Regions from separate parts of the Kitasatospora sp. NPDC051702 genome, predicted to be linked through region 1. Evidence: riboswitches for the same ligand, from Rfam matches in the RefSeq annotation. Region 1 holds a riboswitch; each other region holds the start of a gene.
What was found. A riboswitch is a leader RNA that binds a small molecule or an ion and turns the genes downstream of it on or off. The one in region 1 is predicted to bind thiamine pyrophosphate.
Positions count from the first base shown of each region.

Region 2: it holds a riboswitch for thiamine pyrophosphate, as region 1 does, so the genes downstream of both, AB0N04_RS08270 (cytosine permease) here and thiC (phosphomethylpyrimidine synthase ThiC) in region 1, are expected to answer to the same signal.
Region 3: it holds a riboswitch for thiamine pyrophosphate, as region 1 does, so the genes downstream of both, thiO (glycine oxidase ThiO) here and thiC (phosphomethylpyrimidine synthase ThiC) in region 1, are expected to answer to the same signal.

Region 1 is NZ_JBFAZB010000034.1:49,136-56,262, forward strand. Features, by position in the region: gene AB0N04_RS25600 (cupin domain-containing protein) at 1-52, shown strand, start outside; gene tenA (thiaminase II) at 145-813, shown strand; gene AB0N04_RS25610 (DUF5326 family protein) at 1,064-1,264, shown strand; TPP riboswitch at 1,438-1,573, shown strand; gene thiC (phosphomethylpyrimidine synthase ThiC) at 1,569-3,401, shown strand; gene AB0N04_RS25620 (hypothetical protein) at 3,514-3,948, opposite strand; gene AB0N04_RS25625 (ice-binding family protein) at 4,363-6,165, shown strand; gene AB0N04_RS25630 (hypothetical protein) at 6,547-7,127, opposite strand, start outside.
Region 2 is NZ_JBFAZB010000006.1:155,053-162,179, forward strand. Features, by position in the region: gene AB0N04_RS08265 (trypsin-like peptidase domain-containing protein) at 44-1,951, opposite strand; TPP riboswitch at 2,172-2,320, shown strand; gene AB0N04_RS08270 (cytosine permease) at 2,313-3,791, shown strand; gene AB0N04_RS08275 (glycerophosphodiester phosphodiesterase family protein) at 3,965-4,789, shown strand; gene AB0N04_RS08280 (ATP-binding protein) at 5,197-5,739, shown strand; gene AB0N04_RS08285 (DUF5926 family protein) at 5,879-6,862, shown strand.
Region 3 is NZ_JBFAZB010000003.1:194,707-201,833, forward strand. Features, by position in the region: gene AB0N04_RS04395 (molybdopterin-dependent oxidoreductase) at 1-208, shown strand, start outside; gene pknB (Stk1 family PASTA domain-containing Ser/Thr kinase) at 224-2,002, opposite strand; gene AB0N04_RS04405 (thiazole synthase) at 2,123-2,920, opposite strand; gene thiS (sulfur carrier protein ThiS) at 2,923-3,132, opposite strand; gene thiO (glycine oxidase ThiO) at 3,129-4,310, opposite strand; TPP riboswitch at 4,305-4,417, opposite strand; gene AB0N04_RS04420 (FAD-dependent oxidoreductase) at 4,565-5,773, shown strand; gene AB0N04_RS04425 (Rv2175c family DNA-binding protein) at 5,821-6,186, shown strand; gene thiE (thiamine phosphate synthase) at 6,183-6,845, shown strand; gene AB0N04_RS04435 (polyprenyl synthetase family protein) at 6,875-7,127, opposite strand, start outside.

The DNA.
Region 1 (7,127 bases):
CGTCACCGAGGAACTCCGGGTGCTGGTGGTGTTCTCGCCGCCGGAGGCCTGAGCCGGCCGGCCGCCGCTCCGGGCCCGCCCCGGCCACCGGCTCCGGCGACCGGCCCCGGCGGTGATCCACGGGGCACGCCTTAGGGTCGGGGCATGAGCATGAGCCTGACGGAAGAACTCTGGGCGGCCATCGAGCCGGTGTACGCCGAGATCCTCGCCCACCCCTTCATCGGCGGCCTCACCGACGGCACCCTGCCGCGCGCCGCCTTCCGCCACTTCGTCGTCCAGGACTCGCACTACCTGCGCGACTACGCCCGGGCGCTCGCGGTCTGCGCCGCCAAGGCGCCCGGCGAGGCGGACGTGCGGGCCTTCGCCGACGACGCGGTCGGCGCGCTGGCCGCGGAGCAGGGCATGCACGCCGAGTTCATGACGGCCTTCGGCGACAGCGCCGAACAGGCCGCCGCCGAGCCGGTGCTGCCCACCACCCGGGCCTACACCAGCTACCTGCTGGCCACCGTCTACGGCGGCTCCTTCGCCGAGGCGGTCGGCGCGGTGCTGCCCTGCTACTGGATCTACGCCCGGGTCGGGGAGGCGCTGCTCGCCCAGGGCTCGCCCGATCCGCTGTACGCCAAGTGGATCGCCACGTACGGCGACGAGGCCTTCCAGTCCGTGGTGCGCCGGGTGCTGGCGCTCACCGACCGGCTCGGCGAGGAGGTGTCCCCGGCCGAACGGCGCCGCGTGGTCGAGCACTTCGTCACCACCTCGCGGTACGAGTGGATGTTCTGGGACGCGGCCTGGCGCGGGGAGCGCTGGCCGGTCTGACGGCCGGCCGGACCGCGGCCCGGGCCTTCCGGGGCCGCTCCCGGGGGGCTCCTCCGGGGGCCTGTCCGGGAGTCCTCCCCGGGCCCTGACCAGGGTTTCCCCGGTCTCCGGGTCGGGGTGATCTCCGGGTTCTCTCCGGGCTGCGGGCCCTCGTTCCGGCACCCCGGCCCCCGTACGATCGAAGTACCGAAAGCAAGCGGGAGACGGCACCGGACAGGCAGCCGACCCCACGGGGAGAGAAGGAACGGACATGGCTGAGCTCTGGAAGTCGCTGCCCTCCTGGGTGCGCAACATCGTCATCCCGGTGCTGGTCCTGGTGCTGCTCTGGAACGTCGTGGGATTCGTCTTCGGCGTCGTGGGCGCCCTGCTGGCGATCGTGATCAAGGTGCTGGTGGTGGTCGGCATCGCCGCCGCCGTGGTGGTCCTGGTCAAGAAGGCCGCCAAGGGCTGAGACCGGCACCCCCGAGGCCCGGTACCCCGCGCGGGGTACCGGGCCTCCGGCGTTCCCGGCCGCCGCGCGCCCGGGGGCCCGGTCCGCCGGTCCCGCCCCGCCGTCCGTGGACCCCCTCTGGACCTGCGGCGATCGGCTCGCTACGGTGTTGGGCGTCATGTGCAGGCAACACCGCCTGTGGACGCGGGAGCTCGGAGCACCGGGCTGAGAGGACGCTGACCGGACCGTCGACGGACGGACCGACGGCTGCGTCGACCGCAGGAACCTGGACCGGGTAATGCCGGCGTAGGGAGTATGAGGTCAGATGACCACGTTCGACGCACAGCCGAAGTCTGCCCGCAGCACCGACGCCGACGGCTCCGCCGTCACCAGCGCGGGCACCGGCTACCCCACCCCGGCCTGGCGCAAGGCCTACCGCGAGGGGTCCCGGCCCGATCTGCGGGTCCCGTACCGCGAGGTGCAGCTCACCAACGGCCGGACCGTCCCGCTGTACGACACCTCCGGCCCGTACACCGACGCCGCCTACGAGCCCGACGTGCGGCGCGGCCTGCCCGCCCTGCGCGACTCCTGGATCCGCCAGCGCGGCGACGTCGAGGAGTACGACGGCCGGGAGGCGCGCCCCGAGGACGACGGCATCAAGCACACCTCGCCGCGCGGCGGGAACCTGCGCAACCTCGACGCCGTCTTCCCCGGCCGCCCGCGCCGTCCGCTGCGCGGCCGCGGAGGTGCCGCCGTCACCCAACTCGCCTATGCCAAGCGGGGGGTGATCACCCCGGAGATGGAGTTCGTGGCACTGCGCGAGGGGCTGGCGCCCGAGTACGTGCGCGACGAGGTGGCCCGCGGCCGGGCCGTCATCCCGGTGAACGTGAACCACCCCGAGGTGGAGCCGGCGATCATCGGCACCAACTTCCTGGTGAAGATCAACGCCAACATCGGCAACTCCGCCGTCACCTCCTCGATCGAGGAGGAGGTGGAGAAGATGACCTGGGCCACCCGCTGGGGCGCCGACACCGTCATGGACCTCTCCACCGGCCGCAACATCCACACCACCCGCGAGTGGATCCTGCGCAACTCCCCCGTGCCGATCGGCACGGTGCCGCTCTACCAGGCCCTGGAGAAGGTCGACGGCAGGGCCGAGGAGCTCAGCTGGGAGGTGTACCGGGACACCGTCATCGAGCAGTGCGAGCAGGGCGTCGACTACATGACCGTCCACGCCGGCGTGCTGCTGCGGTACGTCCCGCTGACCGCCCGCCGCAAGACCGGCATCGTCTCGCGCGGCGGCTCGATCATGGCCGCCTGGTGCCTGGCGCACCACCAGGAGAACTTCCTCTACACGAACTTCGAGGAGCTCTGCGACATCCTGGCGGCCTACGACGTCACCTTCTCGCTGGGCGACGGCCTGCGCCCGGGCTCCATCGCCGACGCCAACGACGAGGCGCAGTTCGCCGAGCTGCAGACCCTCGGCGAGCTCGGCCGGATCGCCCGCGAGCGCGACGTCCAGGTGATGATCGAGGGCCCCGGCCACGTCCCGATGAACAAGATCCGGGAGAACATGGATCTCCAGAAGGAGATCTGCGACGAGGCGCCGTTCTACACGCTCGGCCCGCTCACCACCGACGTCGCCCCCGGCTACGACCACATCACCTCGGGCATCGGCGCCGCGATGATCGCCTGGTGGGGCACCGCGATGCTCTGCTACGTCACGCCCAAGGAGCACCTGGGCCTGCCCAACCGCGACGACGTCAAGACCGGCGTGATCACCTACAAGATCGCCGCCCACGCCGCCGACCTCGCCAAGGGCCACCCCGGTGCCCAGGCCTGGGACGACGCGCTCTCGGACGCCCGCTTCGAGTTCCGCTGGGAGGACCAGTTCAACCTGGCCCTCGACCCGGAGACGGCCCGCGAGTTCCACGACGAGACCCTTCCCGCCGAGCCGGCCAAGACCGCGCACTTCTGCTCCATGTGCGGCCCGAAGTTCTGCTCGATGAAGATCTCCCAGAAGATCCGCGACGAGCACGGCGACGGCTCCACCGCCGTCGCCAGCGGGTTCGACGCCGAGGCGCTGGCCGGCATGCAGGCCAAGTCCGAGGAGTTCGCGGCCCAGGGCAACCGGGTCTACCTCCCGCTGGCGGACTGACTGACGGTGGGTGTCGGGGCGCTGCGCCGGGGTCCCTGAAGGGGCCGTCCGGTGCCGCGCCCGCGAACGTCCGGGCCTGCAGGGGGAATCCCGTGGATCGCCCGAGTGTGCGTCAGAGCCCGAGGATCTCGCGGATGAGCCCGAGTTTGCGCTCCGGGGAGAGGTTCTGGGGGCGGCCGGCGAGCAGGTCGTTCAGGACCGTGGGGACGTCGGAGCCGTCGGGGGCCTGGACGGCGTCGATGACCTGACAGCGGAGGCCGCCGTCCCGGACGAACACCCACACCTCGTGGTCCTTCCGCGGCTCGCCGTTCTCCGTCGGGGAGAGCCGCCAGGCCGGGAACCAGCCGAGCCCCTCTTCGGCGAGGCGGTCGGCGAGTTCTTCCAGGACGTACTTGCCGAGTCTTCGGTAGCCGACTTCCGCGCGCAGTTCACCGAGGGTGACCCTGAGCAGGCCGCCTGCGGCGCGGCAGCGCTCGGCCACCGTGCCGGCGCCCCCGGCGGCCGCAGTGGGGGGAGCCTCTTCCTGCAGATTCGTTAGGTCGTTCATGATCGGGCCAACGATTGGGATCACGGGGCGATACGTGATTCACCGGCCTGGGCGCGGCCAAGAGGAAAAAACGGTACTGCTATGGCGCTGGCGGCGCCCTGGACAGCCGACGGCGTCCAGTGGGGGCAGCTCATCATTTAGTACGTAGACGAACGGAGCTGTGGAATGGGGGTCATTCCCCGATCGGCTCTGGTGCGTCACTCCGTTGCATCTTTATGACTCTCTTCTTTCCATGTTGTTGTTGCACGGTGTAGTGAGTCGGTGACTATTCATCACCTGCCGTGGTCGGCCCTCGCCCTCGAAAGCCCTCCGACATGAGCGCGTGGACGTGAGGCCCGGCCGGAAGCACCAGCGGCGCTCCGCATGCCCTCTTCGGGTGACGGGGTTCAACGGCGACAAGAAAGGTGCTGTCCTATGGCAGTCGATGCCATGTTGTCCGCTCCACCGGGACGAGGGCGCAGACGCGCTCGACTCGCGGGGGCGTCCGTCCTGCTGTCCGGACTGACGTTGCTCGCGACGGCCGGCCTGTTCCCCAACCCCGCGCACGCCGCAACGGCACCAGTGGGGCTGGGGACTGACACCAGCTACGCGGTCCTGGCGGGCTCGACCGTCACCAACACCGGCCCCAGTGACATCTACGGCGATCTCGGTCTCTTCCCGGGCACCAGCGTCACGGGCTTCCCGCCCGGAGCCGTGCACGGGGTCCAGCACGTCAACGACGCCCAGGCGGCGCAGGCCCAGTCCGACCTCGTCATCGCCTACAACGACGCCGCCGGCCGGGCCCCCACGGCCATCCTGACCTCGCCCGGCGACATCGGTGGGCTGACGCTGACACCCGGGGTCTACAAGGCGAGTTCGTCGCTGAACCTCACCGGTACCGTCACCCTCGACGCGATGGGCGACCCGAACGCCGTCTTCATCTTCCAGATCGGCTCCACCCTCATCACGGCTCCGTCGAGCGTCGTCAGCCTGGTCAACGGAGCACAGCCCTGCAACGTGTTCTGGCAGATCGGCAGCTCCGCCACCATCGACGTCGACTCCTTCTTCAAGGGCAACATCCTGGCCCTCACGTCCATCAGCGTGAACCACGCCTCGGTGATCGAAGGCCGCGCCCTGGCACGCAACGGCGCCGTCACTCTGGACGACAACACCATCACGAGAGCGGCCTGCGCCGTCGGCCCGCCCGGACCGAGTGGTCCGCCCGGACCGAGCGGGCCGCCCGGACCGAGCGGGCCCGCCGGTCCTCCCGGTTCCCCGGGGTCACCCGGTCCCAACGGTGCTCCGGGTGTGGCGGGTTCCCCGGGTGCTCCGGGTGCTCCCGGCCCCAACGGCGCCCCCGGCGCCAACGGTTCGCCCGGCGCCCCGGGTGCTCCCGGCCCCAACGGGGCCCCTGGTTCGCCCGGCGCCCCCGGCGCCCCCGGCCCCAATGGTGCTCCGGGTGTGGCGGGTTCCCCGGGTGCTCCGGGTGCTCCCGGCCCCAACGGCGCCCCGGGCGCCCCTGGTGCCCCTGGTGCCCCCGGATCCCCCGGCGCACCCGGGCCCAATGGTGCTCCCGGCGCACCCGGGCCCAATGGTGCTCCCGGAGCCCCCGGTGCCAACGGTTCGCCGGGTGCCAATGGCTCGCCGGGTGCCAACGGTTTGCCGGGTGCCAATGGCTCGCCGGGTGCCAACGGTTCGCCGGGTGCCAATGGCTCGCCGGGTGCCAATGGCTCGCCGGGTGCCAACGGTTCGCCGGGTGCCAACGGTTCGCCGGGTGCCAATGGCTCGCCGGGTGCCAATGGTTCGCCCGGCCCGGCTGGCCCGGCTGGCCCGGCTGGCCCGGCAGGCCCTTCCGGTCCGGCAGGCCCGGCCGGTCCGCCCCAGTCTCCGGGCGGGCACGGTGGTCACGAACAGGGGGATCACGGGCACGGCCAAGGCGGTCACGACAACGTTCCGACCGGCCACGGCAACGGCAACGGCGGTCACGAGCAGGGTGATCAGGGGCACGGCCAAGGCGGTCACGGCAACGTTCCGGCCGACCACGGCAACGGCAACGGCGGTCATGAGCAGGGTGTGCCGGTCGTGCGTCCGCACGAGTCGGGACAAGCGCTCGCTGCCACCGGCTCCGGCAAGTCGATCGTCATGGCGGTCGGCTCGGCGGCCGCCGTCCTCCTGGGAGGTTCGATCCTCATCCTCGTCAAGCGCAGCGGACGAGCCGCAGCTCGGCGTCGGCACTAGCCCTCGCAGGGACGGTCGTCGAGCGTTCGGAGCGGGTCCACTTCCCACCGACGGACTGTGCATCGAATGACGGGCGCTGCTCCCCGAGGCCCACGGCCTTCGGGGGAGCAGCGCCCCGTCGCGTTCCGGTCCCAGCCGGTCCGTCGCACCGCCCCGGGCGGTCCGCCACCTCCCGGGGTGTTCTGTCGGGGCGGTCCCGTCGGGGCGCGCGGCCGCCGGTGGGCTCGCTCCGACGGGCGGGGGAACGCCTCGACCGGTTGCCCGGCCCGCGCGTGCGCGTCGGCGACGGCGTACGCGGTGCCCCGGCCGGGTCGGGGGACAGCGGCCGACCGGTGCCCGGTCGGGCCCGGGGGCGTCCTCGGGCCGGTGCGCGTCCCCGGCTCAGGGGACGTCGTCGGGGCTGGTGAAGGAGGGCGAGCTGTAGCCGGGCCCGGTGAAGTCGGGGGTGGTGAAAGCGGGGCGCGGGCCGGGGACGCCCGGGTCGCCGCTGCCGTCGGGGCCGGGGCTGGTGAACGAGGGGGAGCTGTAGCCGGGCCCGGTGAAGTCGGGGCTGCTGAACTCGGGCCGGACGCCGGGCCCGCCCGCGGCGGGGGCGGCGGGCACGGCCGGCAGGCCGGCGTGCAGGTAGGGCAGCAGGCCGCGGTCGCGCAGCGCGGTGCGCCACTCCCGGCGGGCGTCGGCGAGTTCGGCGGCGAGTTCCGGGTCGGTGCCGGCCGGGGCCGCTCCGGCGCCGTCCCGCACGGCGGTGAGGACCAGCCCGATGATGCCGACGGCCATCGCGGCGACGCCGGCGGCGAGGGCGATCCAGCCCGCGGTGAGCAGGGAGCGGGCGAGCACGAGCTCCGGGTCGGCGGCGCGGAGCAGGTAGCCGATCAGCAGCAGGACGAGGGCGGCGGCCCAGGCGAGGATCGGGGTGAGCACGGTGAGGACGGGGAAGAGCCCGGCGCCGCCGTCGGCGGAGC
Region 2 (7,127 bases), on a different contig from region 1:
CGGCGGGGTTCGGTGCACACGGTTCGGTGCGGGTCGGCGGGGGTCAGCTGTCGCCGTCGCGCTGCCCGAGGGTGACCTTGGTGGTGAACTGCTGGCCGTTGCGGGTGTACTCGACGTCGACGGTCTCGCCGGGCTTGTGCGTCCAGATCCGGCTGACCAGGGCGGGGCCGTTCTCGATCGGGACACCGCCGAGCTTGGTGATGACGTCGCCCGGCTTGAGGCCCGCCTTGTCCGCGGCGCCGCCGGGGGTCACGGCGGGCTGGCCCTGGACGTCGCGGGTCTGGATCTGCGCGCCGTCGCCCTTGTAGTCGTCGTTGCGCAGCACGTCGAGCTTGGCGTAGACGGGCTTGCCGGTCTTGATCAGGGTGTCGGCGACCCACTTGGCCTGGTTGATCGGGATGGCGAAGCCGAGGCCGATGCTGCCGGCCCGGCCGTTGGCGGAGGCGTTGGACTGGATCGCCGAGTTGATGCCGACCACCGCGCCGCCGGAGTCGAGCAGCGGGCCGCCGGAGTTGCCGGGGTTGATCGAGGCGTCGGTCTGCAGGGCGTTCATGTAGGAGGACTGGCCGCCGGTCTCGTCGCCGGAGGCGACCGGGCGGTCCTTGGCGCTGATGATGCCGCTGGTGACGGTGGACTCCAGGCCGTACGGCGCACCGATCGCGATGGTGGAGTCGCCGACGTTGACCTTGTCGGAGTCGGCCAGCGGGAGCGGCGCCAGCTTGCTCTTCGGCGGGTTGTCGATCTTGACCACGGCGACGTCGTAGCCCTCGGCGTGGCCCAGCACCGAGGCGTTGTAGGACGTGCCGTCGGCGAACTTGACGGTGAGCTTGCCGCCGTTGAGGGTCGGCGCGACCACGTGGTTGTTGGTGAGGATGTGGCCCTCGGTGTCGAAGACGAAGCCGGTGCCGGTGCCGGACTCGCCGTTGCCCTGCGCCTTGATGGTGACGACGCTGGGCAGCGCCTTCTGCGCGATGCCGGCGATCGAGCCGGGGGAGGGCTCGTTCTTCTGGGTGTTGCTGGCCTGGACGGTGGTGCTGCGGTGGTCGTCCGCGGAGCTGCTGCCGTTGTTGTGGTCGGTGACCGCCACGCCCAGCGCACCGCCCGCCACGCCGGCGACCAGTGCGACGGCGGCGATCAGGGCGACCAGTCCGCCGCGCTTCCTGCGCGGGCGGTGCGGGCCGCCGGGGCCGCCGGGGTAGTCGGCCGGGTAGCCGAGCGGACCGCCCGGGCCGCCCGGGTAGCCGGCACCGCCGGTGGCGTCGTGGGAGGCGCCCCAGCCGCCGAGCGGCTGGCCGGCGCCGAACGGGTGGTGGCCGGGCGCGGGGTGCGCGGCGGGCACGCCGGGGGCGGGCGGCGGGCCGTACGGGTCGTGCGCGCCGGCGGCCGGGACGCCGTGGGTCGGCGTGGCGTACGGGTTGCCCAGCGGCGGGGCCTGGCCCTCGGCCACCGGCGCGAGCGGCGCCGCGGGGGCTGCCGGGGCCTGCGGCGCGGGCGGCAGCACCGGCGGCGGGGCGTCGAGGTAGCCGGTGGCGGGGTCGACGCCGGCGGACGGCGCCTCGACGGGGGCCACGGGGGCGGCCGGGGCCGCCTCCGGCGCGGGGACCTTGGTGAAGGCGACGGTGGGACGGTGCCCGCCCTCGGCCGGGACGCCCTCCGCGGCCGCGGCGGCGTCGGCCGCGGCCGGCTCGGGGGCGGGGGCGGCCTCGGGCTCGGGGACCCGGCCGAACGCCATGGTCGCCCGGTGCCCGCCCTCGGCCGGGGCGGCCGGGGAGTCGGCCGGGGCCGGCTCGGAGGCGGGGGCGGCGTCGGGCTCGGGGACCCGGCTGAACGCCATGGTCGGCTTGTGCCCGCCCGAGGCGGCGGGGTCGGAAGCGGGACCGCCCGCCCCCTGGGCGCCCGAGGGCTGCTCCCCCTGCGGCCCGGTGGGCCCAACCTCTCGCTCGGTGCTCACGGACGACCTCCATAGCTGACAGAACCAAGGACCATAGTTTTTCGCACAGTCGATTCGATTGCCGTAAGGACCCCTCTGAAGAACTCATAAGAATCCTTAGCCGGCGCAGACGGCCGACCCGGCGACGGAGGCTCCCCCACCTCCGCCGGGCGTCCCGCGATGCGGACGGCAGGGCCCCTGGCCTTGGCGTCCACCCCGGTGCCGGTTAGCCTGTCGCTCCAAACTGACACGCGGGAGCTTGGACCTTCCAGGCTGAGAGTGCGCTGGTCGACCGTACCGCCACGGCATCGTGGACGGACCGTCGAGGGGGCGCAGACCGCCGGAACCTGTCCGGGTAATGCCGGCGTAGGGAGTATCGGCCATGCCGCCTGCTTCGCCATCCTCTTCTTCGGGCGCGCCCGAGTCCAAGGGTTTCCCCGGGGCGACCGGGGACCTCCCCGGATCGTCCACGACCGTTCACGGCGACGCCGCCGGCGGCCCGGCCGGTTCCGGCACGGCGACCGCCGTCCTGGACCGCCCGGAGCGCGTCGAGGCGCCACTGGTGCTGGACACCGAGCCGCCGCGCACGCTGCGCTTCCGCGACCACTTCGCGCTCTGGATGAACCTGGGCGTCAGCCTGATCGGCTTCTCCACCGCCGCCACCGTGCTCGGCGCCAAGGGCGGCGAGCTCTCGCTGGCCGCGGCGGTGACGGCGATCGTGGCCGGCACCGTGGTCGGCACCGCGATGCTCGGCGTGGCCGCCCTGATCGGGGCCCGGACCGGCGCCCCGGCGATGGCGAACCTGCGCGGGCTGTTCGGCACCCGGCTGTCGTACGTCCCGACGGTGCTGAACATCGTCCAGTGCGTCGGCTGGGGCGTCTTCGAGCTGCTGACGATCGCGGCGGGCGCCCAGACCGTCGCCCACACCGACGGCTACCGCTGGCTGTTCGTGCTGCTGGCCGGCGCGCTGACCACCGCGCTGACCATCTGGCCGCTCGGCTCGATCGCGGTGCTGCGCCGCTTCGTCGCGGGTGCCGTCGCCGTCGCGATGGTGTACTTCACCGTCCAGCTGGGCCGTCAGGGGGTGCCCGACCCGGGCGCCGGCAACTGGCACGGCTTCCTGGGCGCCACCGACATGATGATCGCGGTGTCGATCTCCTTCGTGCCGCTGGCCGCCGACTACACCCGGCACTCGCGCACCCCGCGCTCGGCGTTCTGGGGCAGCTTCTCCGGCTACACCGTCGCCCAGGTCTGGTGCTACGTGCTCGGCCTGATGGCGCTGCTGCAGTCCGACGGCGACCCGAACCGGATCTTCGACTCCTTCCTCGGCGTCTGGGCCGGCTGGCTGTTCCTGCTGGTGCTGGTGCTGCGCGAGACGGACCAGTCCTTCGCCAACGTGTACTCGACGGCGATGTCCGTGCAGAACCTGCTGCCGAAGGTGGACCGCCGGGTGCTGACCGGCGGGATCGGCCTGCTGATCACCGTCCTGGCGCTGCAGATCGACCGGTTCACCGACACCTACACCAACTTCCTCGGCCTGATCGGATCCGTCTTCGTGCCGCTGCTGGCGGTGCTCGCGGTGGACTACTTCCTCGGCGCCGGCCGGCACGGCTGGAACCTCTCCGCCGACGCCCCCTCCCGCTGGCTGATGCTGCTGCCGTGGGTGCTGGGCTTCGCGGTCTACCAGTTCATCGCGCCGACCCCGGTGGCCGGCTGGTGGACGGACTTCTGGACCTCCGCCCAGGAGTCGCTGCACTTCACCCCGCAGGAGTGGACCTCCGCCTCGCTGTTCGCCTTCCTGGTGCCCGCCCTGCTCACCTGGGCGCTCACCCCGCTGACCCGCCGGAACACGGCGGGCTGAGCCTGAGCGCGGCGGGCCGGGCAGGCCGCGCTGCCGGGGGCGTCCGGAGCCTGACGGGCCGGGCCGCCGGGGCCCGGAACCGCCCCCGCCGACGGCCCCGCCCACCGAAGACGGCCCCACGGGTTGGGGCCGTCTTCGTCTCCGCGTCACTTCGGCCGCCTATCGTTGGCCCTGTGACCAGCCCAGACCTGTCCTCGACGGCGGCGCACACCGCGCCGCCCGTCCAGGTGATCGCCCACCGCGGTTCCTCCCACGCCCTGCCCGAACACACCCTCGCGGCGTACCGGCGCGCGCTCGACGAGGGCGCCGACGCCCTCGAGTGCGACGTCCGGCTGACCGCCGACGGCGAGCTGGTCTGCGTGCACGACCGCCGGATCGGCCGGGTCTCCGACGGCCGGGGCACCGTCTCGGCGATGACCCTGGCCGAGCTGGAGGCGTACGACTTCGGCGCCTGGAAGACCGGCCGCCCCAGCACCGACCCCGAACTGCGCGGCGTGCTGCGGCTGGAGCGGCTGCTGGAGCTGGCGGTGGACTGCGGCCGCCCGGTGGACCTGGCGATCGAGACCAAGCACCCGGTGCGCTACCGCGGCCGGGTGGAGGCCGAACTGCTGCGGATGCTGGAGCGCTTCAAGATCGGCGCGGAGCGCGAGGGGGACCGCCCGGTCGCCCGGATCATGAGCTTCTCCTCGGTGGCCCTCGACCGGGTGGCCGCCGGGGCACCGGACTACCGCCGGGTCTTCCTCTTCGAGCGGACCCTGCCGCTGCTCGGCCGGCTGCGCCCGGGCTCCCCGCTGCCGGGCGGGGCGCGGATCGCCGGCCCGGGCATCGACCTGGTCCGGGCCCGCCCGCAGCTGGTGACGCGGCTGCGCGAGCTGGGGCACCAGGTCCACGTCTGGACGGTCGACGAGCCGGCCGACGTGGAGCTCTGCCTGGAGCTCGGGGTGTCCGCGATCATCACCAACCGGCCCGCCGAGGTGCTGGCGCAGCTCGGGCGGTGATCCTCCTCCGGAGCGGCACCGGGCGGCACTGAGCGGGACGGGACGACGGAGCGGCACCGGACGACGGGACGGGGCCGGACGACGGGACGGGACAGGGCCGGACGAGGGCGGGACGGGGCCGGACGAGGGCGGGACGGGGCCGAACGGACTGATCGAACCTGATCGGTCTGGTCGGCACTCAAACCTTCCGGGCACGGTATTGCCGGAATTCATGCCGTCGCACGACGGAGGGTGAGCGGTGAATGACCTCCGGTCGACCCTCGGTCGCGACGCTCGAAATGTCCTCGCGGGATCCTCCGGCGGTCGTTTCCGACGCATTACCAAGGGGCATCTCTCCCTCGGCATACGCTGAAGGAGGTCCGGGGGTGGCGTTGATGGTGGCGCGTGAAGTGCCGACTTCATCGACCATGGCAGTGCCGCACGGCCCAGCGAGTGTCGGGGTCGCACGGCGCCGACTGCGTCGAGATCTCGGTGACCGGGAGATACCCGAGCCGGTCATCGATGATGCTGTTCTGATCCTTTCCGAACTGTTGAGCAACGCGTGCCGGTACGCCCGTCCGCTCGGCCCGCTGCGGGCACTGGGCCGCAGCGCCCGGGCCGAGGTGGTGGACCAGGTGCTGGTCGGCGTCCCCGGCGGGGCGCACCCGGCACCCGGCGGCCGGGGCGGCGAGGACACCGGCGGCGGTGCCGACGGCGGCGTCCTGGTCCGCTGGCAGATGCACGCCGACGGCGTGCTCACCCTGGAGGTCACCGACGGCGGCGCGACCACCCGGCCGCTGCCCGCCAGCCCCTCGCTGACCTCGCGCGGCGGCCGCGGCCTGGGCATCGTCGACCAGTTGGCCAGCGACTGGGGCGTGCGCGACGCGCCCGGCGAGGTGACGGTCTGGGCGGCGCTGCCCGCCCGTGCCCGGCACGCCCGGCGCACCGGCGGTGACGCCCGCAGCGCCTGACACCGCGCACCCCGCCCGACCGGCCCCGGGCCCGGCACCCGCCGGGCCCCGCCGGGCGGCCCGGTGCGTGACCGCACGTCGGGAGGAAGGTCAGTAGGCTGCCCGGAGCAAAGGACACCGTCCCCGGGAGAGCCGCACCATGGGCAAGAAGGCCGCCAAGAAGGCGCCGCAGCGTCAGTCCACCACCGCCGTCACGGGCGAGATCCCCGTGGTCGGGGCCCGCGAGAACTGCCCCTGCGGTTCGGGCCGCCGGTACAAGGCGTGCCACGGCCGGGAGGCCTCGCACGCGGTGCAGGAGCTGGTGCACCGCCCGTTCGAGGGGCTGGCCGGCGAGGCCGACTGGGTGGCGCTGCGCGAGCTGGTGCCCGCCGCCACCGTGCCGCTGACGCTGGCCGCCGGGGTGGCCGAGGGCGCCACCGGCGAGGTCCCGTCGGTGACCCTGGCCACCGTGCTGCCGCTGGCCTGGCCGGCCCTGCGCCGCCAGGACGGCTCGATCCTGCTCGGCCTGCAGACCCAGTCCGCCTCCGGCGACCTGAGCCGCGACCTCGCCGACGCCCTGGAGCTGGCCCTGGCCACCGAGCCGGGCAACCCGGTGCCGGCCCGCCGGACCGAGCCGGGCGGGCGCCGCCTGCAGGATCTGCTGGACACCACGGCCGAGTTCACGCCGGCCGTGCACACCGGCTTCGAGTTCTGGCTGGAGGACGCCGAGACCGCCACCGGTGAGGTCGCCGCCTCCCTGGAGCGCGCCAACGCCTCGGCCATCCCGACCGTGAAGCTGGACGGCGTCGACGCCGCCTACTGGTGCGGCACCCCGGACAAGAACCACCTGCGCTGGGTGATGACCGTGCCCGAGGAGCGGCTGCTGGACGCCCTGGCCCGGCTGAGCGCCGCCGACCGCTCCTCGCTCGGCGCTGACACCCGCCTGGTCGGCTCGTTCCGCGCGCACGGCCTGACCGTCCCGGTCTGGGACCTCCCGCTGGCGATGACCGCGGAGGACTGCGAGAAGCCCGCCGCCGAGTTCGCCGAGCGGCTGGCCGCCGTGCTCGCCGACGAGACCCCGCTGACCGCCGAGGAGCGGCGCGCCCGCGCGAACCTGGTGAACCGTCAGGTCACTTTGAACTAAAGGACGCAGGATCCGGGTGATACGCGTCACATTGTCGCCGCGAAGCCGCAATTTCCGGGCGTGGAGGGCGTCTTGGAAATTGGCGCGGGCGCGGATCCTTGTTACTGTCTAAAGAGTCCGGCCGCTGGTGCATCCCCCGTCGCCAGCGGCCGGATCTTTTGTTTTTCCGGTCGGCCCCCGCAGCGGCGCCGGTCACGGCCCCGAGCGCGGCCACCTGACACCGCGAGCCGGCCCGGCCGCCGCGGATCCCGCCGGACCGAGAGAG
Region 3 (7,127 bases), on a different contig from region 1:
GCTGACCGCCGAACACGGCTTCCCGGTCCGGCTGGTCGTCCCGCAGCTGTACGCCTGGAAGGGCCCCAAGTGGGTCCGCGCGGTGGAGTACATGCGGGCCGACCGCCGCGGCTTCTGGGAGGAGCGCGGCTACCACAACCTGGCCGACCCGTGGCGTGAGCAGCGCTACTCCTACCAGGAGGAGCCGGGCGACGGCCCGCTCCGCTGAGCCGCCCGACCCGCTCTAGAAGAACGGGAAGTTGACCGTCACCGCGGTGTGCTGCGGGCGGCGCTCGCCGGCCGCGGGGGACTGGCCGGACACCTTGCCCGTGCCGAACAGGTTGACCCCGGTGGTCTGCATCGTGAAACCGGCCGCCTGCAGGGTCTTCGCCGCGTCGTCCTTGCTCATGCCGGTGACGTCGGGCACGGGCACCATGCCCTTGCTGACCACCAGCGACACCGCGGCGTTCTCCTGCAGCAGCTGCCCGGCCGCCGGAGAGCTGCTGATCACCGCGCCCTCCGGCACGGTGTCGTCGTAGGTCTCGGTCACCCCGCCCCTGGTCAGCTGGGCGGCGGCCAGCGCCTCGGCCGCCTGGCCGGCGGGCTTGCCGGTGACGTCCGGCACGGCGATCCGCTTGGGGCCCTTGGAGACGGTCACCGTCACGGTGTCGCTCTTGCGGGCCCGCGCCCCCACCCCGGGGTCGGTGGCGATGACCTGCCCGGCCGGGACGCTCTCGCTGAACGCCTCGACGAACCGGCCGTGCATGCCCTCCTTGTCCAGGATCCGCTGCGCCTCGGCCCGGTCCTTGCCGAGCACACCGGGCACCGGTCCGTACAGGCCCTCGGAGAGGCCGTAGGTGACGCCGCCGACCGCCAGCACCAGGGCGCTCAGCGCGGCGACCCAGAGCAGCGGGCGGCGCGGGACGCGGCGCAGCCGTCCGGGGCGGCGCCGGCGCACCGGGGTCGGCTCGTCGTACGGGCGCGGCTCGACCAGCAGCTGGTCCATCAGGTCCGCCGGGACGTCCAGCACGCTGGTGCGCTCGGGCGGCGGGGCGTCGGCCGGGTGCGGCAGCGGCTGGATGACCGAGGTCGGCTCGCTGGTCGGGTAGCGCGGGCTGGGCCGGGTGGAGGCCGGCGGCTCGGCGTCCAGCTCGGCCGGGGTGAGCGTGCGGCGGACCCGCTGCAGGGCGGCGAGCAGCTCGACCGCGTCGTACGGGCGGGCGTCGGCCGTCCGCGCGCAGGCGCCGGCCACTATCGCGTCCAGCGCGGCGGGGACGGCCGGGGCGGTCAGCGAGGGGGCCGGGACGTCCTCGTGCAGGTGCTTGTACATGACCTGGACGGGGTTGTCGCCGGTGTGCGGGCGGCGGCCGGTGAGCATCTCGTAGAGCAGGATGCCGGCCGCGTAGACGTCGACCCGCTGGTCGGTGGGGGCGTCCGGGAGGATCTGCTCGGGAGCGAGGTAGGAGACGGTGCCCAGGACGGTGCCGCCGGTCGCGGTGCTGGTCGAGGTGGGGGCGCCGTCCGCGGTGCCGAGCACCCGGACCAGGCCGAAGTCGGCGACCTTGACCAGGCCGCCCTCGGTGATCAGCACGTTCTCCGGCTTGACGTCGCGGTGCACCAGCCCGGCCCGGTGGGCGGCGCCCAGGGCGGCGAGCACCGGCTCCAGCACGTCCAGCGCGGCCCGGACGGACAGCGCGCCGCGGTCGCGCAGCAGGTCGCGCAGCGTGCGGCCGGGCACGTACTCCATCGCGAGGAAGACGTTCCCGCCGTCCGCGCCCTGGTCGAAGACGTTGACCACGTTGGGGTGGGTGAGCCGGGCGACGGCCTTGGCCTCGCGGATGAACCGGGCGGTGAAGCCGTCGTCACCGGCCAGCGAGGGGTGCATCACCTTGAGGGCGACGACCCGGTCCAGCCGGGTGTCGGTGCCCTTGTAGACGGTGGACATCCCGCCGGTCGCGATGCGCTGCTCGACCCGGTACCGGCCGTCCAGCAGGGTACCGATCAGCGGGTCGTGCAGTGCCATGTCCACCCGGGGGAGTCTAGTGCCGCGGGCGCGCACCGGACCCTGGGGACACCGCCCCCGGGCCCGGCTGTGCCCGGCTTGTGACACGGGACGCCCCCGGGCGCCGCGGGTGTTCCGGCGTCAGAAGGCGGGGCGCTCGCGGGTGTCCAGGTCCGCCCGGCCGGCCATCGCCGAGGAGGCCTCGGCGTGGAAGCGGCGCGGGATGCGGCCGGCCCGGAACGCGAGCCGGCCGGCCTCGGCGGCGTGCCGCATCGCCTCGGCCATCAGCACCGGGTCCTGCGCCCTGGTCACCGCGGAGGCGAGCATCACGGCCGCGCAGCCCAGCTCCATCGCCAGCGCGACGTCGGAGGCGGTTCCGGCGCCCGCGTCCAGGATCACCGGGACGTTCGCGCCCTCCACGATCAGCTGGAAGTTGTGCGGGTTGCGGATGCCCAGGCCGGAGCCGATCGGCGAGCCGAGCGGCATGATCGCCGCGCAGCCGACGTCCTCCAGCTTGCGGGCCAGCACCGGGTCGTCGTTGGTGTACGGGAGCACCGTGAAGCCGTCGTCGACGAGGGTCTCGGCGGCGTCCAGCAGCTCGATCGGGTCCGGCAGGAGGGTCCGCTCGTCGGCGATCACCTCCAGCTTCACCCAGTCGGTGCCGAGCGCCTCGCGGGCCAGCCGGGCGGTCAGCACGGCCTCCCCGGCGGTGTAGCAGCCGGCCGTGTTGGGCAGCACGCGGATGCCGTTGCGGGTCAGCACGTCCAGGACGGAGCCCTGGGTGGAGGCGTCCACCCGGCGCATCGCCACGGTGGTGAGCTCGGTGCCGGAGGTCAGCAGCGCGCGCTCCAGGACCTCCAGGCTCGGGGCGCCACCGGTGCCCATGATCAGCCGGGAGCCGAAGGTCGCCCCGGCGATGGTCAGCAGGTCGTCGGCCATGGTCAGCCTCCCTGGACGGCGGTGAGGATCTCGATCCGGTCGCCCGCGGACAGCGCCGTGTCGGACCACGAACCCCGGGGCACCACGGCCTCGTTGAGCGCGGCGGCGACGCCGGAGTGGGCCGTGCTGAGGGTGGCCACCACCTCGGCGAGGGTGGTCGTGGCGGGCACCCGGCGGGGCTCGCCGTTGACGGTCAGTGCGATCTCGGTCATGCGGAGGCCTTCGTGGTGGAGCGGTCGGGGGAGAACCGGGTGGGGGTGAACGGCTGTGCCAGCTCGGGGAGTTCGCCGGTCGCCAGGTACTCGGCGAGCAGGTCGGCGGTCACCGGGGCGAGCAGCACCCCGTTGCGGTAGTGGCCGGTGGCGGCGACCAGTCCGGGCAGGGCGGTCGGGCCCAGCAGCGGCGCGTTGTCCGGCGAGCCGGGGCGCAGCCCGGCGGAGGTCTCCAGTAGCGGGAGTTCGGTGATCCCGGGGACCAACTCGTGTGCGTCGCGCAGTAGTTCGTAGACCCCGCCGGCGGTCACCGTGGTGTCGTAGCCCTGTTCCTCGGTGGTCGCGCCGATCACCAGCTCGCCGTCCTCCCGGGGCACCAGGTACAGGTGCTGCCCGCGCACCACGGCGCGGACGTTGCGGGACAGGAACGGCCGGTACGCCCCGGGCACCTGCAGCCGCAGGATCTGCCCCTTCACCGGGCGGACGGGCGGCAGCACCCCGTCCGGCAGGCCGGGCAGCCGGTGGCTGTGCGGGCCGGCCGCGAGCACCACCCGGTCGGCGGTCACCGCCCCGCCGTCGCCGAGCCGCACCCCCACCGCCCGGTCGCCCTCGACCAGCAGCTCGACCGCCGGGGTGCGCCGCACGACCACGCCCGCGGCCTCGCCGGCCAGCAGCAGCGCGGCGAGCAGCCGGCGGCCGTCCACCTGGTGGTCGTCGGCGACGTGCAGGCCGCCGCGCACGCCGGGGGCGAGCATCGGCTCCATGCGGCGGGCCTCCCGGCCGGTCAGCCAGGTCGAGTCCAGGCCGAGCCGCTGGTGGAAGGCGTGCAGTTCGCGCAGTTCCGCCCGGTCGTCGGAGTCCAGCGCCACGGCGAGCGTGCCGCACCGCCGGTAGCCGGTGTCCGCGCCGCCGCTCGCCTCGGTCAGTTCGGCGGCGAAGGCGGCGTACCGCTCGTTCGAGGCCATGCCGAGGCGCAGCAACGGCTCCTCGCCGTACTGCAGCTCGGTGACCGGCGCGAGCATCCCGGCCGCGACCCGGGCCGCCCCGCCGCCGGGGGAGGGGTCGACCACGACCGTCGCCAGTCCGCGCTGCGCCGCCCGCCAGGCGACGGCGAGACCGATCAGGCCCCCGCCGACCACCAGCACGTCGGCGCGGGCGCCCGATGCCAAGCGTGTCAAAGCTGCTCTTCTCCCTTCGCCGGTATGACCCGGATCAGGTTCGGACGGTCGCAGGCCGTGCCAGCCCGCCTCTCAGCCCGGTCCGCCGGGCTCCCGTGATCGTGCCCCCACCATAACGCCGGTGGTCGGCCCGGCCGAAGGCGTGTACGAGGGGTGGACGGAGAGTGCGCAGGTGGGGGTGCCCGCGGCCGGCCGGGCGGGCGTGCGGTCCCCCTGGTGGACGCCTCGACCGGGCGTCGAGGGCGCTGAGTACAGTGACGGGCGTGGCAGAGCTGAGCGGAACGGATCAGGTGGTCGTCGTCGGAGCCGGGCTGGCCGGGGCGCAGTGCGCCCTCAAGCTGCGGCAGGGCGGCTGGCGGGGGCGGATCGTGCTGGTCGGCGAGGAGCGGCACGCGCCGTACGACCGGCCGCCGCTGTCCAAGGAGGTGCTGCTCGGCAAGACCGACGCCACCCCCCTCGACATCGACTACCCGCACCTCGGCATCGAGCTGCTCACCGGCCGCCGCGCCACCGGCCTCACCCCCGGCGTGCTGCACACCGACGGCGGTGAACTCCCCTACGGCGCACTGGTGATCGCCACCGGCGCCACCCCGCGGCGGCTGCCCGGCGCCGAGCGCGCGCACCTGCTGCACACCCTGGACGACGCGCTCGCGCTGCGGGCCCTGCTGCGGCCCGGGCTGCGCCTGGTGCTGGTCGGCGCGGGCTGGATCGGCGCCGAGGTGGCCACCGCGGCCCGCGAGGCCGGCTGCACGGTGACGGTGGTGGAGGCGGGCCCGGCCCCGCTGCCCGGTGCGCTGCCGACCGAGGTCGGTTCGGCGATGGCCGCCTGGTACGCCGAGGCGGGTGTCGAGCTGCGCTGCGGGGTCGGCGTCGCCGCCGTGGAGTCCGGCTCGGTGCTGCTGGCGGACGGCTCGCACCTGGCCGCCGACGAGGTGGTGGTCGGGGTCGGGGCCCGGCCCGCGACCGACTGGCTGGCCGGCTCCGGCGTCGAGCTGGACGGCACCGGCGCGGTGCTGGTCGACGAGCGCCTGCGCACGGGCGCGCCGGGCGTCTTCGCGGCCGGCGACTGCGTCAGCTACCCCTCCGCCCGGGTCGGTGCCCGGCTGGCCGTCCAGCACTGGGACCACGCGCTGCAGTCCGGCGAGGCGGCGGCGGCCGCGGTGCTCGGCGCGGAGGCGCCGCCGTACGACCCGGTGCCGTACTTCTGGTCGGAGCAGTTCGGGCGGATGGTCCAGTACGCCGGGCGGCACGCCGCGGGCGACCGGATGCTGTGGCGCGGCGGCCCCGGGGACGCCTCCTGGGCGGTGCTCTGGCTGCGCGACGGGGTGCCGAGCGCGCTGCTGACCGTCGACCGGCCGCGCGACCTCACCCAGGGCCGGCGGCTGATCGAGCGCGGCACCGCCCTGGACCCGGTCCGCGCGGCGGATCCGGCCGTGCCGCTGAAGGCCGCCGCCGCCCTCTGACCGGCCCCTTGGTGCGCGGGGGCCCGTCGAGGTGGCAGTCTGGTGCCGTGAGTGAGATCGATGCGAAGACTGATGCCCTGGTCCCCGAGTGGCTGTACCTGCCCGACATCTCCGAGCGGTGGGGCGTGCTCGTCACCGAGGTCCGCAACATGGTCAAGAAGGGTGAGCTGATCGCGGTACGCCGCGGACCCAACAAGTCGCTGCAGGTCCCGGCCGCGTTCATCGACGAGGAGGGCCCGGTCAAGCACCTGGTCGGCCTGCTGACGGTGCTGCGCGACAGCGGGTTCAGCGACGAGGAGATCGTCGAGTGGATGTTCACCGAGGACCCGTCGCTGCCCGGGACCCCGGCGCAGGCCCTCTGCGAGAACCGGGCGACCGAGGTGAAGCGGCGCGCCCAGGCGATGGCGCTGTGACGACCCCCGCGCCGGCCGCCGGCCCCCGGGCCCGGCTGGCCGACGCCCGGCTGTACCTGTGCACCGACGCCCGGCGCGAGCAGGGCGACCTGGCCGAGTTCCTCGACGCGGCGCTGTCCGGCGGGGTGGACGTCGTCCAGCTCCGGGACAAGGGCCTGGAGGCGCGGCAGGAACTGGAGGCCCTGGAGGTCTTCGCGGACGCGTGCCGGCGCCACGGCAAGCTGCTGTCCGTCAACGACCGCGCCGACGTCGCCCACACGGCCCGGCCGGACGTGCTGCACCTCGGGCAGGACGACCTGCCGGTGCCGGCCGCCCGGGCGATCCTCGGCGAGGACGTGCTGATCGGGCGGTCCTGCCACGCCGAGTCCGAGGTGGACGCGGCGATCGCCGAGCCCGGCGTGGACTACTTCTGCACCGGTCCGGTCTGGCCGACCCCGACCAAGCCGGGCCGCCCGGCGCCGGGCATCGGCCTGGTCTCCTACGCGGCCGCGCGGGACACCGACCGGCCGTGGTTCGCCATCGGCGGGATCGACCTCGGGAACCTCGACGAGGTGCTCGCCGCCGGCGCCCGCCGGATCGTGGTGGTGCGCGCCATCACCGCGGCGGACGACCCGCGGGCCGCCGCCGCCGAGCTGTCGCGCCGGGTGCGCGCGGCCTGACCCCGTCGTCCGCCGCTGTCCGCGGTGCCTCAGTACTTGCGGACGGTGGCGGCCTCGGCCAGCGCCAGCAGCACCGCCCGGGCCCGCTCGTCGGCGAGCGGCGCCGCCTCCAGCGCGGTCAGCGACTGCCGCATCAGTTCCTCGATCCGGCGCTCCACCCGTTCGGGCGCGCCGCTGCGGGCGACCAGGGCGCGCAGCCCGGCGACCTCCTCGGGGGCGAGGTCCGGCGCGCCGAGGCGCTCGTCCAGGTGCCGGGCGTCGGCGGCGGACAGGCCGCGCATC